Regions from separate parts of the Paenibacillus sp. FSL K6-1318 genome, predicted to be linked through region 1. Evidence: predicted binding sites of a transcription regulator. Region 1 holds the regulator's gene; the other holds the start of a gene.
The links. Region 1 encodes LexA, which represses DNA repair genes until DNA is damaged. Its sites were predicted from a motif close to CGAACATATGTTCG; they were not measured.
Positions count from the first base shown of each region.

Region 2: the regulator LexA is predicted to act here: its motif matches at 1,936-1,949, upstream of recA (recombinase RecA).

Region 1 is NZ_CP150270.1:3,936,248-3,945,257, reverse strand. It holds gene NYE45_RS17290 (fibronectin type III domain-containing protein) at 1-359, shown strand, start outside; partial or broken gene NYE45_RS17285 (ATP-dependent DNA ligase) at 413-1,268, opposite strand; gene NYE45_RS17280 (HNH endonuclease signature motif containing protein) at 1,798-2,808, shown strand; gene NYE45_RS17275 (SMI1/KNR4 family protein) at 2,826-3,383, shown strand; gene NYE45_RS17270 (hypothetical protein) at 3,486-3,677, shown strand; gene NYE45_RS17265 (aldehyde dehydrogenase) at 4,227-5,528, shown strand; gene lexA (transcriptional repressor LexA) at 5,638-6,264, opposite strand; gene NYE45_RS17255 (LysM peptidoglycan-binding domain-containing protein) at 6,561-6,938, shown strand; gene NYE45_RS17250 (DUF896 domain-containing protein) at 7,034-7,243, shown strand; gene NYE45_RS17245 (hypothetical protein) at 7,370-7,879, shown strand; gene NYE45_RS17240 (HAD family hydrolase) at 7,908-8,699, shown strand.
Region 2 is NZ_CP150270.1:2,507,773-2,516,782, forward strand. It holds gene pgsA (CDP-diacylglycerol--glycerol-3-phosphate 3-phosphatidyltransferase) at 1-411, shown strand, start outside; gene NYE45_RS11230 (competence/damage-inducible protein A) at 520-1,776, shown strand; gene recA (recombinase RecA) at 2,019-3,083, shown strand; gene NYE45_RS11240 (regulatory protein RecX) at 3,380-4,117, shown strand; gene rny (ribonuclease Y) at 4,428-5,969, shown strand; gene NYE45_RS11250 (TIGR00282 family metallophosphoesterase) at 6,133-6,927, shown strand; gene NYE45_RS11255 (stage V sporulation protein S) at 7,045-7,305, shown strand; gene NYE45_RS11260 (membrane dipeptidase) at 7,393-8,382, shown strand; gene NYE45_RS11265 (phosphate propanoyltransferase) at 8,586-9,010, shown strand, end outside.

The sequences.
Region 1 (9,010 bases):
AATTCGGTAAAACTTACTACTTCCAAATCGTAGCTATTTTCAATGGAGTAGAAACAGTTATTTCGAATGAAGTAGCATTGACTATAAATAATGATAATACCGAGACACTAACACCGGAACAGCCTAAAGGTGATCGTGCAATCCTTGTCGTGACTATGACTACCGGTCTTGAGAAAGAGTTTGACTTGAGCATGAAAGAAGTAAATAGTTTCATTGATTGGTATGAAACAAAACAAGCAGGAAGCGGAAAAGCATCATACGCGATTGATAAGCATGACAATAACAGAGGTCCGTTCAAGAGCCGTAAAGACTACATCCTGTTTGATCGAGTCCTAACGTTTGAAGTGAGCGAATACTAAGAAATCAATAAAAAAGGCTCCGCATTAAGTTGCGAAGCCTTTTTTGCATTATCTCAGACAATAAATTGATCAAATACAGGTATACGCGGTAAGCCCGATTTGGTCCAGCTCCGCATTTTGACCCTGGCTTGTATACGTGGTTCCAGGTAAACGTGATTCTTGTCCTCTCCAGTCATAAGCTGCTGGCACACTAAGCGGAAAGCCTGCTTATGTTTGGGACTTGGACCATGCTCAATGATCCCTACTGGGCGCATCCTTCCAGTTGGATCTGGAACAGCAGCAAGCCACCCGAATTCGAATTTTTTGTATCCGGTAATGTACAGGTCAGCATATGACCAGTTAATAACCTTCAACCAATCCTTGGACCGCCTGCTAATGTACTGGCTGTCTTTGCGCTTGCCAACTACGCCTTCCATACCCATAGTCTCTATCTGAGTGTATAACTCCTTTCCAGCGCCTTCTATATGAGGCACAACTCCAAAGTTAGAGGAAGGGTGAGATAGACTGTGTAGGATCATCTTGCGTTCCATAAGAGGCAGCTTACGTAGATCCCGGCCTTGGTAAAAAAGAATATCAAATATGGCAAACGTGGCAGGCAGCTTCTTGATGAGCTGCTGAATCTTAGAGTGCTGACGTGTGCTAAATCGGCTCATCACAGCCTCGAAGTCATTCAGTCCGGTTTCGGGATCAGTGCAAGCAACCTCGCCGTCCAGGATAATATCAGAGTCAAACGGCAGAAGCAATTCAGGGTACTGACGAGTACAATCGTTATTGTGACGTGTGTATAACCGGACATTGCCGGACTGTTGCGAATATCAACCGGTGCCCGTCAACTTTAGGTTCATATATAAAATTCGAATGACTAAATGGACCCGATGCTGTTGCAAGTAAAATTGGACTGATAAACATAAAAACACCTCAATCCAATTATAGCGGTTTGCCATAAAGGACTGAGGCGGTAAGTTATGAGATATGTAATTTCAATTCTATGTCGTTTTTGCGGTGATTTCATCCAGAGTTAAATCTATATAAATAATTGATCTACCAAGATGCAGAGATCTTTTCCTGGAGCAGACCTAACTTTTCTAGAGCAAGAACTTTGTCATAAGTCTGATTGAAAAATCAAATATTAAATTTCCTGTTGCACTCATCCTCACCGATCAGACTCAGGTATAAACGTCGCCATATTACAGCTATACTTCCAGATATATCTCCATGTGTCTGAGTTGGGGATGAAAGGTACTGTTGGCATATTGTTAGTGGGGCTTATTTCTTTTATATGAAATACATAAGGGTATTAGGAATCAGTTATATATTAGTTAATAATGCCCATGGTTTATTATGGTAATTTAAAAGATAATAATATTTGTATCATCAGAAGCTTGAATGGAGGGTAGAAGGGCAGAAATATTATAATCCTTTGGAGGTAAGATAATTCATGAAACAACTATTAAGAAAGAACTTTGCCTTGTTATTAGCTTTAGCACTCGTGCTGGGACTTTTCCCTAATTCAATTAGTGCAGAAGAAGATAGCAATCCAAATAACAACGAGAATGCTATTTCATCTGAAATAAACCTTGATCCTGTTGTTGATCGTGATCTCGTTGATGATTTCAAGGAAAATAGTGATGTTCCTGACATTTACGGTACAACTCCAGAAACTACTTATACATTTGAAGTAAATGGAGAAACAATCCAACCAGGTGAGAGTATTTATATTTATTCCTCACCTGATATGCAACAGCCGTTAATTTCAACAGAAGCCAATTTAGCAGGAGTATCTGCAGCATCAGAAGTTTCTCCTGCTGCAGTGGGAGTAAATTCAATTGGTATCCAACCTGTTTTGAACCCACAGGGAGGCACAAGCAAGATTACTGCTGGATTGGGCGTTACAAAGGTAGTCGGTTCCAAACCTGTCTTAGTAGGTGTAAACTACGTTCTAAAAAAAGCTATGACTAGAGGAGGTACGCCACAAGTCATATCTAGAACCTCTGATAACATTACTTTCCCAGGACTTGGATCGTCGACTCAGAAAAACATTGCTTTATCAGGTGTAGGTTATTATTCGGTTACTTTTGAAGTAAGCGTACATTACCCGAAAGAAATTGTTCCTTTGGTATCTTCATCTTCAACGCTACTACTTAGTAAAACAGCTCGACCTTGGCCTGGGGACTATGTTGATAGCGTGTCCGGAAAAAGAATGACAGACCCAGTTAGTTTAACTTGGACAAAAGCTACTTCTCCTGTAAAATGGACAGATACAGAACGAAAAGCATTTAGATCATGGTATCAAACAACCTACAATGTACCCAATTATGATTGGAGCAATGTTGAGATCCACCACATTAAACCTAGAGAGTTTGGCGGAACTAACGCCAACAGTAATTTAATCCCTATTAAGAAAAACATCCATAAACTGTATTCAGCTTTTTTTGCTGGATATAAATAAGTAAAGGGGAAGTTGAAATGGACAAATCTGGAGTATTTCGGTTTCTTACAAGTCTGATCTTAAAAGTAGAAGAAGGAAAGACATTTTCTGTACTACGAGGAGATGGGGAACTTTATGAAGCGAACTTTGTTTTTAACAAACCTTCTCTTCAAGAAGATATTCAAAAGCTTGAAAATAAACATGCTATTAAGCTTTCCCGCGACATCGTTGAATTTCTGAAGATTAGTAACGGTGCCACATTGTTTGATACTGGGGATGGCGAATCGCTCATTGTTTATAGCCTAAGCGAAATGGATGAAGAAGCCGATTTCTATACTCCAGATGTGGTCCCTGGATTATTCCCATTGATAAAGTATGCAGGGGGGACTATTTTTCTTGACCCCAAGAAAGATGATAGGAACTTATTTTTAAATTCATCTGGTTCAGAATTTGATTATATGGGTCTTAATTTTGAAGAATTACTAGAATATTTTATTCGTAGTAACGGTAATTACTTTTGGGAATGGATGCCTTTGCTCGCTTGTAAAAATATTGATGAAGAAAAAGTGAGTTTTAAGGAATGGCTTGATATTTAACAATTTAAAATGAAGCCTCATTATTTGGATTTAAACTGATGGGGCTTTTTTCTTGTTGCGAAAAGAACATATGTTCTTATATAATGTACACGAGGTGATTAAATGCTATCGGATTATCAACGTAAGGTATTGCGGATCTTGTACAACTACAAAGGTGGGCGGCGGCGGTTTCCCACAATCCACGAACTGACTGTCAAAACGGGTAAGTATAAGCCAGACGTCATGGTTGCTCTGGACGCTCTTGTGGCTGCTGAATACATACATTGGGATGATAAGTCTGACACAGCACTCTAAACAGATTTGGACCATCATGAAATGCAGCGGATCAGTGAAATACTAGATGACTCTTTTATATAGAAGTAGTACAAGTTGATTTGATATTATGTAACTCTTTCTTCTAAGACCGCTCTCAGGAGTAGTTGTTGGATTAAAATCTGCTCGTTGTGAAGTTGTGGCCGGGAATGGATAAATCATTTGAAAGCAAATTGTCAAAACATATCCCCTGATTTTTCTTCATTTGCCCACGTAACATTTTTGTGTTTATCTGTGACCAAGGCTTACCTTTATAACAAACACATTCGTTCGTCGATTTAGATAATCGCAAAACTCACTTTTCATTAATGTTAAACTGTCTGAGGCCAAAAAATTTAAATCAAACTTCCTTAGAAATTCTGATAGCCACGAGAAAGGAATACTAGCATTCACACATTTAAAATTGCAAACATCGTCCAAATACATACAAATGGATGTTTCATTTGTATGTTGAAAGTTTCATATAGAAGAGGTATACTTTAATTAAATTTTGAACAATTTAATTTTAAATAATTAATTGGAGATGTTAATATGGATCAGGCAAAACAACTGGTGACAGAACAACGTGCATTTTTTTATACAGGTCAAACTAAAAATATCGAGCATCGGATTAATGCGCTTCAACAGCTTAGAAAAGGAATCGAAAAGTATCAGCAACGGATTCAAGATGCACTTCGGGCTGATCTGAATAAATCTGAGGCAGAAGCTTACGGTTCCGAGATTCGCATTGTGTTGGGTGAATTGGATTTCGCATTAGAGCACTTGCAGGAATGGGCTGCCCCAAGACAAGTCCCAACCAATTCGGCTATGCCGGATGGGGTGAGCACCATTTACCCGGAACCATACGGAGTGGCGCTTATTATAGCGCCTTGGAACTATCCCTTCCAACTCGCCTTCGGTCCACTGATTGGAGCAATTGCAGCCGGTAACTGTGCAGTTATCAAGCCATCTGAATTAACCCCAGCCGTATCTCGTCTGACGTATGATCTGATTCAGGAGATCTTCCCTCAGGAGTATATTGCAGTTATGGAAGGGGAGGTTGAGGCCAGCACAGCATTGTTGAAAGAGAAGTTTGATTATATTTTCTTCACAGGCAGCACAGGTGTTGGTCGCATTGTTATGAAGGCAGCTGCGGAGCACTTGACTCCTGTAACTCTTGAGTTGGGCGGCAAGAGCCCTGCTATTGTCCATAGCGATGCAGATCTGAAGCTGGTGGCCCAGCGTATTGTTCGTGGTAAGTTCCTGAATGCAGGGCAAACATGCGTTGCTCCGGATTACTTGCTTGTGCATGAACAAGTTCATGATGAATTGATCAATTTGATTAGCGCAGAGATCAAAGATAAATTTGGAGATGATGTGCTCCAGAACGCTGATTTCCCGCATATTGTCAACGCACGTAACTTCGATCGGTTATCGAAATTCCTCACAGATGGTAAAACTCTGATAGGTGGACGTTCTGTACGTGAGCAGTTGCTTATTGAGCCGACTGTACTTGGAAATGTGAACTGGGAATCACCTGTCATGCAAGAAGAGATCTTCGGTCCGATTCTTCCTGTATTTACGTACAGTGACCTCAACCCGATGCTGGATGAGATTGTTCGCCGGCCAAAACCATTGGCACTATATCTCTTCACACAGGATGAGCAACTTCAGGAACAGGTTCTGAATCAAGTGTCCTTCGGTGGTGGATGTATTAATGACACTCTTTCTCATATGACTTCACACTATCTCCCGTTTGGTGGTGTAGGAGAGAGCGGTATGGGCTCATATCACGGTCAACAGAGCTTTGATGTGTTCTCGCATCATAAGAGTGTTCTGAAACGTAGTGAATAATTAGCCGATAAAACAACATAAACATGAAAAAAGAGGTTGTCCTATTCATCAGGACAACCTCTTTTCGTATTTATTGCATTACATCTAGTTTTGTTACTCATGTTAAATATTAATGAATATCTCGGAAAAGGCCAATGACTTTACCCAGAATACTAACGTGTTTCAAACGTAAAGGTTCGAAGGTCGCATTCTCCGGTTGAAGGCGAATATGATCTTTCTCTTTATAGAACGTTTTCACTGTAGCTTCATCGTCTTCAGTCATTGCAACGACGATATCACCGTTATCAGCAGTTTGCTGTTGACGGACAATAACGTAATCTCCGTTAACGATTCCGGCTTCCACCATACTATCTCCGACTACCGAAAGCATGAACACTTTCTGTTCGCCTACATAATGCGTAGGAAGAGGGAAGTAGTCTTCAATGTTCTCGGTTGCAGTGATTGGAACACCCGCTGTAACCTTACCAACGACAGGAATACGTGCAACGCTATGAGCAAATTGATGAGAATGCTCCGATTCTTCCTGGCTCAAAAGCTCAATGGCTCTTGGCTTGGTAGGGTCGCGTCGGATCAAACCTTTTTTCTCCAAACGATCCAAATGTCCATGCACTGTTGAGCTGGAAGCCAGTCCAACCGCTTCACCAATTTCCCGTACGGAAGGAGGATACCCCTTCAACCGGACTTCATTTCGTATAAACTCCAGAATAGCCTGCTGCCTGCTGGATATCTTCGACATACCGTATCAACCCCATTTTAGTAACGTTTGGGAAAATTATAACATAGAACCTCCGTTCGTACAAACATAAGTTCTAAATAAAATGCCATTAAATCAGTGTTTTTTAACTTTCAGAACAGAATTTGTCCAAAAGTCGGAGCATAATACTGCAAATGCTTTGTAATTGGACTTCAATTCAGATATTTCGCCTTCGAAAAAGAAGCGAACAATTGTTCTAAAAACCTATTGAACAAAACAAACGTTCGTGTTATATTGATTCCAACAGATAGGAACAAACGTTTGGAGGCGGGTATTTAATGAGATATTCTACTTATCAAAGCATTTATGAACCGATGAATTCGGAACTGGTGAAGTCTAACATAGGGAACTACAAGAAGGTTTTAGCGCGTTTCAAAATTTCTTCATGGATGTTAAAGATTGTGATTACCTCTTTAATTATATTTATTGGATGCAGCACCGTTTTAACTGTATTTGCTGGCAATGAAAATGATGTGCTTCCCGGAGGAAAGATAGCCGTTTCACAAGGGGAAACATTATGGAGTATTTCTTTGGAACATAAACCGACGAATATGGATACACGTATTTATATAGAAGCAATTAAGAAAGTGAATCAACTTCAGACGACTTCGATCCAAGTGGGACAAGTATTAGCTCTACCGCAATTTTCAGAATAAAATGCACATCAATGCGTGTTAGTGCGTGTCAGCTTGACAAGCTGCCTTTATCATGGCAAAGTTAATATGACTTTGTATTTTTGGAGGGGACAAGCTTGGATATAGATAGTCTGGTAGCACGCATTAACGAATTGGCTCGTAAGCAAAAGTCCACTGGTTTGTCGGAGGAAGAACTTGCTGAACGTGCCGAGCTAAGAGAGATTTATTTGAGTAATATTCGCAGCAATTTCAGACAGCAACTGGATACCATTGAGATTGTTGATGATGAGAATGACAAAGGCCACCAAGGCAAACTCAAACACTAACGAAACCTAATGATATCATTTATGATATTTAGGTTTCTTCCTGTTATTTTGAGTGTGCAATTTATAGGGGGAAATGTTGGTTTACAGTTATGTAAGCCGATACAAAGACACATAAGGGGGATTCTCATGTCGCGTTCGTTCGAGAGAACGGTTAAGAAAAATTCCAAGCAGTTAAATCAGCAACGCAAAAAAAGTGGTCAACCAATTACAGGTACACCAGGTGAAGAAGTTTTTAAAGGACGCAGCCTGTTGTTCCCTATATTTTTGATCGGTCTCGCCTTTTTGTATCTGTTTATGAGCACATTTCTTGTACAAGCTCCAATGACAACTTGGGACTGGGTGACCATGCTGCTTTACGTATTTTTGGCAGTCATCTTCATGCTTCGTCGTCCGTACATCAAGATTAGCAGTAATCGGATTATTACGACGAAGGGTAACCGTGAACGTTCAATCGGAGTTGACGATATCGTCAAATTCAGAATTGAACCAGGTACAATTGTTATCGAACATAACAGTCGGGGTAAAAGATGGGTGTTTACCAAGTTATTGAACCGCTACGATACAGATGCGATTGCAGAACGTTTGTTGAAGTTTGCAAAAGCACACCAGATCACCGTGGAAACCGTCGAAAAGTAATTATTGCATAAAGGGGTAGATGATCGGAATGGCGTTAAAAGCGATTTTGTTCGACCTAGATGATACTTTATTATGGGATGAGCGTAGTGTTCGAGAAGCTTTTCATGAGACTTGTCTAATCGCAGCGCAAGAGACTGGGGTTAAACCGGAAGAACTTGAAGAAGCCGTTCGTAACGAGGCACGTGGACTGTATGAATCATATGAGACCTTTCCTTTTACCAAAATGATTGGAATCAATCCGTTTGAAGGCCTATGGGCTAACTTTACTGGTGGGGATCAACCTGAGTTCCGTCAGTTGGAACAGCTTGCTCCTGTTTACCGTAAAGAATCCTGGCGTCGTGGCTTGTTGAAGTTGGGTGTAGATCGGGAAGATCTTGCTGAACAGCTTGCCTCGCAGTTTGGAGTAGAACGGAGATCCAGACCCCATGTGTACGAAGAAACGATGGATACCTTGCGTAAGTTGCAAGGAAAGTACAAACTTTTGTTGTTAACGAACGGTTGTCCTGCTTTGCAACAAGAGAAGTTGGACGGTGTGCCTGAATTGACTCCTTTCTTTGATGAGATTATTATCTCGGGTAACTTTGGAAAAGGAAAGCCGGATCCCTCCATATTTGAACATGCTTTGAGTAAACTGGGTGTTAAACCTGAAGAGAGCATGATGGTTGGAGACAAGTTGACGACTGATATTCGTGGTGCTTTATCATCTGGCATCCAATCCGTATGGATTAACCGTGAGCATAAGACCAACAATGAAACGTATGCGCCTGACCATGAAATAACGCATTTATCTGAACTGGATCAGCTTATAGCTAATTTCTGAGCAGATCAGCTATAACATCTTTCCTCAGCACCCTGAAACATTGGAAGCTTCAATGAACGATGATGTCGTTCGTGAAGTTACCAATGTTTTTTATTTGGGTAGGTTGGCTAATTTACCTTGTTAAATGAGATATCAATTTTATTTGCTAAAAGTTATTGAAATTAGGGGGAAGCTGGATTAGAATATAACTAACATACTAGTATGACTAGCATTTAGATTGTTCCTAAAGCAATTTCTTTTGACTTAATTCATTTGAATGGAAGCAGGAGTTGTTGCTTATTATTTTCGACGTATTGTAAGCGCTTCAAATG
Region 2 (9,010 bases), 1.4 Mb from region 1:
ATTGACGGATACCTTGCGCGGAAAAATAACATGGTTACCAATCTGGGAAAACTGCTTGATCCACTAGCAGACAAGCTGTTGGTTACTGCAGTATTGATCTCGCTTGTGGAGATGGGCAAGCTGGATTCCTGGATTGCAGTTGTTATTATTAGTCGTGAGTTTGCAGTTACCGGCTTGCGTCAAATTGCATTGCTGGATGGTTCGGTTGTCGCCGCCAGTGCATGGGGCAAGCTGAAAACGGTAGTGCAGATTGTGGCGATTGTGCTGTTGCTGTTGAACAATTTCCCGTTTTCATACACGGGTATTCACGTCGATATTATCGCGGTATGGGCAGCAGCGCTTATTACCATCTGGTCGGGTATCGATTACTTTATCAAAAACAAAAACCTGCTTCATTTAACAAAAGCATAATGGTTTGCTTTTAAAATGGGTAATCAAGAAGGAAGCATTGGGTCAGGGGCAATAGGAATTTATCCTATTGCCCTTTGATCACTCACCACGTGTACAGGAGGATGCTCAATGAAGGCAGAAATCATTGCAGTTGGCACAGAGCTGCTGCTTGGACAAATCGTCAATACCAATGCCAGATACCTATCCCGTGAATTGGCTGCGATGGGGATCGATGTATATTTCCAAACGGTGGTTGGGGACAACCTGAATCGGCTCAGTGAAGCCATTCGCATTGCGCAGGGCCGTGCAGACGTTATTTTATTTTCCGGCGGCATTGGGCCTACCCAAGATGATCTGACCAAGGATGCGCTTGCAGCTGTTCTTAACCGGAAATTGCATATCGATCGAATGGCTATGGACAAAATCGAGAGCTTTTTCAGAGATCGAAATGTCGATATGACAGAGAATAACCGACGTCAGGCGATCGTTATTGATGGCGGGACACCTCTGGCCAATGAAACAGGCCTTGCGGCAGGGAATGCAATCTCTGACAATGATAAATATTATGTGGTGATGCCTGGACCACCTAAAGAGCTAATCCCAATGTTTGAACAGGAAGTCAAGCCTTGGCTGTTCCAGCATGTACTCACAGAAGAGATGCCGATCTACTCCCGAATGCTCAAATTCGCAGGTATTGGTGAATCTGCTCTGGAGGATCGACTTCTGGACCTGATTGACGCGCAGACAGACCCTACGATTGCTCCTTACGCGAGCGAAGGCGAAGTTACAGTACGTGTCTCCACCAAGGCCGCGAGTGAGGGAGAGGCGAAGCTGAAGCTGGATGCGATGGAAGTCCAGATTCGGGAACGTTTGACAGAACATCTCTACGCGAACGAGGATGTGCCTATAGAGTACACCATTGTAACTATGATGTCTGACATGGGTCTGACGCTTAGCGCAGCGGAGAGCTGTACAGGAGGGCTTGTCATGCAAAGTCTGACTTCTGTACCCGGAAGTGCGTCGATGCTTAAAGGCGGAATTGTGTGTTACTCCAATGAAATTAAAGAAAAGCTGCTGAATGTGCCTCATGATTACCTGGAAGGTGAAGATGCACCTGGCGCGGTAAGTCCAGAGGTTGCTAAAGTGCTTGCTGAGCAGATCCGCATGATTGGCGATGCTGATTTTGGCCTGGCCGTTACCGGTGTAGCTGGACCGGGATATTCGGAACGCAAGCCACCTGGACTTGTCTTCATCGCTCTTGCTGAACGTGGAAAAGAGACGGAAATTCATGAGCTGCGCATCAATGGTAATCGTGAGACGGTTCGCATTCGTTCAGCTAAAGCGATTCTCTATCGCTTATGGCAAAAACTTGTGGCAATGGATTGATTAGTTAACCACATGGATTGCATTTGCAGTTCCAAGCAAGTATAATTAAGGAAGACGGAAGAACCGTAGAATTAGGCTTTGCAGCCTTGTTTACGGTTCTTTTTTCTGTTTAATGGAAAGTTTCTTTGAGGAAGAGGCGCCTCGGCCTTCACAAAAAAACGAATGTATGTTCGAAAAAAAGCTTGGCAAACGTGTTAAAACAAGGTATCATTATCTTATAAACAGTAAAGGGTGTGAGCTTATTGTCAGACCGTCGTGCCGCGCTTGATATGGCGCTCCGTCAAATAGAGAAGCAATTTGGTAAAGGATCCATCATGAAACTGGGTGAGTCCACTCATATGAACGTGGAAATTATTCCCAGTGGTTCCTTGGCTTTGGATATTGCATTAGGAACAGGCGGCTTGCCTAAAGGCCGTATTGTTGAAATATATGGACCTGAATCTTCAGGTAAAACAACTGTCGCATTGCATGCGATTGCTGAAGTACAACGTGTTGGTGGACAAGCAGCATTTATCGATGCCGAGCATGCTCTTGATCCTCAATATGCAAGCAAATTGGGTGTTAACATTGACGAATTGCTTCTATCTCAGCCAGATACGGGTGAGCAAGGGCTGGAAATTGCAGAAGCTCTTGTACGCAGTGGTGCAGTAGATATCGTCGTTATTGACTCCGTAGCTGCATTGGTTCCAAAAGCAGAGATTGAAGGCGAAATGGGTGATTCACACGTCGGTTTGCAAGCGCGTTTGATGTCTCAGGCGCTACGTAAATTGTCTGGTGCAATCAGCAAATCCAAAACAATTGCAATCTTCATCAACCAGCTTCGTGAGAAAGTCGGCGTTATGTTTGGTAACCCGGAAACAACACCTGGTGGTCGTGCTCTGAAGTTTTATTCCACAGTACGTCTGGATGTACGTCGTATTGAGAGTATCAAATCAGGCAATGACATGATTGGTAACCGTACTCGTATTAAAGTTGTGAAAAACAAAGTAGCACCTCCGTTTAAACAAGCGGAAGTGGATATCATGTATGGTGAGGGTATCTCGAGAGAAGGCAGTATCATTGACATTGGTACAGAGCTGGACATCGTTAATAAAAGTGGTGCATGGTACTCATACGAAGGCGAGCGTTTAGGACAAGGACGTGAGAACGCGAAGCAGTTCATGAAAGAGCATAAAGACATTGCTGAAATCATTGAACAAAAGATTCGTGTAGCTAGTAACTTGACTACTGCAGTTCCTGCGCCAACTAGTGAAGAGCAACAAAAAGAAGCAGAAGAAGAACAAGAACTGTTTGAAATCAACGAGTAATCCTCCCAAACCCTCCCTTGTGGGGAGGGCCCGGAGGGCGTTGCCCTCTGGACTCCGTAAACTTGCCTGATTGAGTTTGGCTCGATCTGGATAAGGAATTATGGTGGGAGTGCTCTCGCTGTCCAACAGCCCCTGTCCCAGTGGACAGGGGCTGTTGGCACGCTGACTGTCAGAGGTGACTGTGGAGATAAAGGCCGGGCTGAGTTCCCGGCCTTTTGTGTTAGCGTCCGCTGTCTTCTGTTAAGATGCGCTTAGTGTAGTTAGCATGAAAATGTGTTATGAAAGGGGAGACCTGAATGGATCAACATGACGAGGATTTATATGAAGAAGCAGAACGGGACGGCCTCTCCCAATTTCCGGATAATGAAGAACTTACGATTACACGGGTAGAACGCACGAAGAGTAGGCAAGCTCGTTATCGAATTACTTTTGGCATCCACTCCATTACGGTTCTTGAAGATGTGATGATTAAATACAGGATGACGCAAGGTAATACGTTTATGAAGAAGGATCTGGAGGAAATCATCGTAGCGGACGAGCGGCAGCGGACGTATGCACAGTCTCTGCGCTTTCTGGAGCATAAGCCGCGTACACGTCATGAATTAAGTCAGAAACTTCGTCAGAAGGAGTTTGCCGCACCTTTGATTGAAGAGGCGCTGGATCGGCTTGAGCGGGAGAACCTGGTGGATGACGATCTATTTGCGAAGGAATGGACAAGACAGCGTATGGAGGGCAAGCGGAAGGGAAAACTGTGGATAAGGCAAGAGCTGCGTCAAAAGGGCATTGCCAATGATCTCATTGTTGAAGCACTGGAAGGTGTAAGTGCGGATGCGGAATTTGAGACTGCTTTGAGCGCCGGACGCAAAAAATGGAATCAGGTCAAAGGGGACGTCAAAGAGAAGAAACATAAAACGCTTCCCTTCCTGATGAGACGTGGTTTTTCAATGGATATGGTGCGCCGGGTCGTGAATTGTTTAATTGAAGAAGATGAGGCTGTGGACCCTGAAGATGACGAAGCGTTGTTATGGGATTAGCAGACTGGAGTCTCTATACTGCATTCTCTTGACAATTTCTTTCGTCAAATACTAAAATGGACATGAGTCTGTAAGAAATGGACAACCCTTTTTCCTTCCAAAAAAGCGGTTTCGGTTTCTTAAGATTTATACCATTCTTAATTATGGGTTCGCTGGAAACAGTGAATAGTACGTGGAAACATGTACATGTGAAATGAAAATCGGCGGGGGATCGCCGTGAGTATTCGTTATTCCCAAAAATATGTAAGGTTTGAAAACTGCAAATTGACCCAAGGAATGCCTTGGAGGAACCAACGAGGAGGTGAACAGTATGGAAATTGCAATCACGATCGCTCTCGTTGCAGCCGCGCTATTCATTGGGTTCGGAGTAGGATATTTTATTCGCAAATCTCTTGCAGAGGCTAAAATCTCTAGTGCGGAACAAGCTGCCGTACAAATCGTGGAGAACGCGAAGAAAGAGGCAGAAGCACTGAAGAAAGAAACGGTGCTGGAAGCGAAGGATGAAATTCATCGCATTCGCGCCGAGGCTGAAAAAGACACTCGTGAACGTCGGAATGAAATTCAACGACAAGAAAGACGATTGTTGCAAAAAGAAGAGTCGCTGGATAAAAAATTGGAATCACTCGAACGTAAAGAAGAGCAAGTGGCTAACAAAGAGAAACGAATTGATGAGACACAACAGCAGATCGAAATGATCTACAAAAACCAGGTGACGGAGCTGGAACGTATATCCAACCTCACTATGGAAGACGCACGCAGTATCATACTGTCCAACGTAGAACAGGAAGTTCGTCATGAGACGGCTCAAATGATCAAGGACATTGAACAACAAGCGAAGGAAGAAGCGGACAAAAAGTCCCGCGAGATTATTACACTCGCCATCCAACGTTGTGCGGCTGACCACGTAGCGGAAACAACGGTATCTGTTGTTACCCTGCCAAATGAAGAAATGAAAGGACGGATTATCGGTCGTGAAGGACGTAACATCCGTGCGCTTGAAACCCTTACAGGGATTGACCTCATTATCGATGATACGCCAGAAGCTGTTATTCTGTCGGGCTTTGACCCGATTCGCCGTGAGATCGCCCGTACTGCACTGGAGAAACTGGTGGCTGATGGACGTATTCACCCGGCACGGATTGAAGAGATGGTTGAGAAATCCCGCAAAGAAGTGGATGAGCGCATCCGTGAATACGGTGAGCAAGCTACCTTTGAAGTGGGCGTGCATGGTCTGCATCCGGATCTGATCAAAATTTTGGGCCGGTTGAAGTTCCGTACAAGCTACGGTCAGAACGTCTTGAAACATTCCATGGAAGTCGCTTATCTGGCTGGACTGATGGCTGGCGAACTCGGAGAAGACGTAACTCTGGCAAGACGTGCAGGTCTATTGCATGACATCGGTAAAGCGCTGGATCACGAAGTGGAAGGATCACACGTCGAAATTGGCGTGGAACTGGCGAAGAAATACAAAGAACATCCGGTTGTAATCAACAGTATCGCGTCCCATCACGGAGATTGCGAAGCGACTTCGGTCATTGCCATGTTGGTTGGCGCAGCAGATGCGCTCTCCGCAGCAAGACCAGGCGCACGCCGCGAAACGCTGGAAACGTATATCAAACGACTGGAGAAGCTGGAAGAGATTTCGGAATCCTTCGAAGGTGTCGAGAAATCGTATGCCATTCAGGCCGGACGCGAAGTTCGCGTTATGGTACAGCCTGAGAAGATCGATGATGCTGAAGCCTTCCGCTTGGCCCGTGACATCACGAAGATGATTGAGAATGAACTCGACTATCCGGGTCACATCAAAGTCACCGTCATCCGGGAAACCCGTGCGGTTGAATACGCAAAATAGAGCATTACGGAAAAGTGGCCGCAGTAGTGGGCCACTTTTCCTGTTGATAGCCTGTTAAAGGCTTTTTGTACGAAATACACATCATGGAGCATGAGATAGAGTCCTGCAAAGGTTCAACATTCGAAGTAAGAGGACTTTGCAGGAATTGAGGAGGCAGTAATCAATGAAAGTTTTGTTTATTGGTGACATTGTAGGCAACGTGGGACGTAAGGCATTAAAGGAAAATTTACCGTACCTGAAATCGAAGTATAAACCACATGTGGTCATTGTAAATGGTGAAAATGCGGCAGCAGGTCGCGGAATTACCGGTGCGATCGCAAATGAGTTTTTCAACTGGGGTGTACATGGTATTACACTTGGTAATCATACCTGGGACAATAAGGATATTTTTGATTTTATAGATGATGAGCCGCGCATGATTCGTCCAGCGAACTTTCCACCAGGAACACCAGGACGAGGATACACAGTAGTCAAAGGTGAGGGCAAAGAGTTGGCCATTGTCAATCTGCAAGGAAGAACGTTCCTGCCTGCCCTGGATTGTCCATTCCGTGTGGCTGATGAGATTGTAGACGAGCTACGCCAGGATTATAAATGTATTCTGGTCGATATGCATGCCGAAGCGACGTCAGAGAAGATTGCCATGGGATGGCATTTGGATGGACGCGCGTCGCTCGTTGTAGGTACACATACGCATGTACAGAGTAACGATGATCGGATTTTGCCTGGAGGAACGGCTTACTTGACGGATGCGGGCATGGTAGGGCCGCGTGATGGCATATTGGGCATGGAGCGTGAGGCCGTGCTGCGCAAGTTCTACACCCAGCTCCCTGTACGTTTCGTTGTGGATGATGGCAAATGGCATTTCCATGGTGTCTTAGTAGAAATTGATGAAGCTACAGGTGCGGCAACACGCATCGAAAAAATTCGTCTGATGGAGGACGAGTGGCGCATGGAATAGGGGTATTGTCCCATTTTGCAGGGAAACCCGTCTAAAAAGAAGGAATTTTTTTGCCTCCCGCGAATAACATCTAGTAAGTGGAAACAAACTTTCAACATTCCCAGGGAGGTACTTACCATGGATGTATTAAAAGTTTCAGCAAAGTCCAATCCTAATTCTGTAGCCGGCGCTCTTGCAGGGGTTCTTCGTGAACGTGGAAATGCTGAACTGCAGGCAATTGGAGCGGGAGCACTGAACCAAGCCATTAAAGCGGTAGCGATAGCCCGGGGATTTGTAGCACCAAGCGGAGTTGACCTGATTTGTATTCCAGCTTTTACAGACATTGTGATCGACGGCGAGGACCGAACGGCCATTAAGCTGATTGTGGAGCCCAGATAATACATGCAGTATGCATTGAACCTGTTTACGATGATGTAGACAGGTTTTTTTGCGTTTTTTGTAACAAAATATGGAGGAGGGTTTAAGATGTCCGTGTCTGATTGGCGCGTAGCTGATTTTCACTGTGATGCACTGAGCAAAATATTGATGCAGCCAGCTCTTTCGTTCGAAGATTCTACACAACTGGATGTGAATTTGAAACGCTTGAAAGAGGGTAAAGTCGGATTACAGGCATTCGCCATCTATTTACCTGAAGTACTTGGCAGAGGTAAGTTTGAACATGTGATGGGGCAGTTGGAGATCTATCGTAAGCGCGTAGAGAGGAGTCAGGAGCGACTTGGCGGCACGCAGACGTTGTTATGGCGCGAACAGGTGGCTCAGGTGGGGCAAACAGAGGATCCGTGGGGATTAATCACACTGGAGGGCGTGGACGGTCTGGAGGGCAACCTGTTCTATCTGGAGTTATGTTATCAGATGGGTGTTCGAATCATTGGACTTACGTGGAATTATGCCAATTGGGCGGCTGACGGAGTAATGGAGAAGCGTGGAGCAGGTCTGACCGAGAAGGGGAAGGAACTGGTGCACCGGTGTAATGAAATCGGGATGCTGTTAGATGTGTCACATCTAACGGAGAAAGGGTTCTGGGAACTGACTGACTTGAGCAAGCGTCCTTTTATCGCCTCCCACTCCAACAGCTATAGCGTATGTCCCCATGTGCGTAATCTGAAAGATGATCAGATTCAGGCCATCATTGCCCGCGAAGGGCGGATCGGACTGACGTTTGTCCCTTGGTTTGTTAAGCAGGAGGGTGACGTACGTATAAAAGACCTGTTACCTCATATCGAGCAGATTTGTTCTCTGGGTGGGCAGCATCATCTGATGATGGGCTCCGATTTTGATGGGATTTCAACATATATTCAGAGACTTGAACACTTAGGACACTATCCAAGAGTGACGGAGATCCTGCTCAAGCATTATGATGAACATTTGGTGCGTGGCTGGTTGTGGGGGAATGCGACGAGTTATCTGGGGGAACACTTGCCAGAGAATAATCTGAAAATGAAGGGGCTCCCGTGAAATAGTGAAGTGGGCTCTGGGACAGACCCCATGGGTGGAATGAAGCTCGTTTTCCAAATAAAGGCGGGAAATGATGGTGAAATATGTGTATTTCATGAATTTTCACCAGTTCGTTTTCATTTCACTCCAAAAAGGGGTATAATACCATTGGATTGTTAAGAGCCTGAGTACAGGCCATAGATAAACAAGGAGTGAAATTTACGATGAGTAAAACAGTACCTGTGGGCGTATCTGCCCGTCACATTCATGTATCCCAAGAGCACGTTGAAATTTTGTTTGGTAAAGGGTATGAACTGACTGAATTTAAAGCTCTGTCCCAGCCTGGCCAATACGCTGCTAACGAAACTGTAGCGGTAATTGGTTCGAAAGGACAGTTTGATAAAGTGCGTATCCTTGGACCTGTTCGTCCTGAAACGCAACTCGAGATCTCCATGACAGATTCATTTGCCATTGGTGTTAAAGCACCTGTACGTGAATCCGGAAGCATTGAAGGCACTCCGGGAATCACGATTAAAGGTCCTGCTGGCGAAGTAACAATTGATAAAGGTGTTATCGTTGCTGCTCGTCACATCCACTTCCATACTTCGGATGCTGCTAAATGGGGTATCGAAGACAAACAAATGCTGAA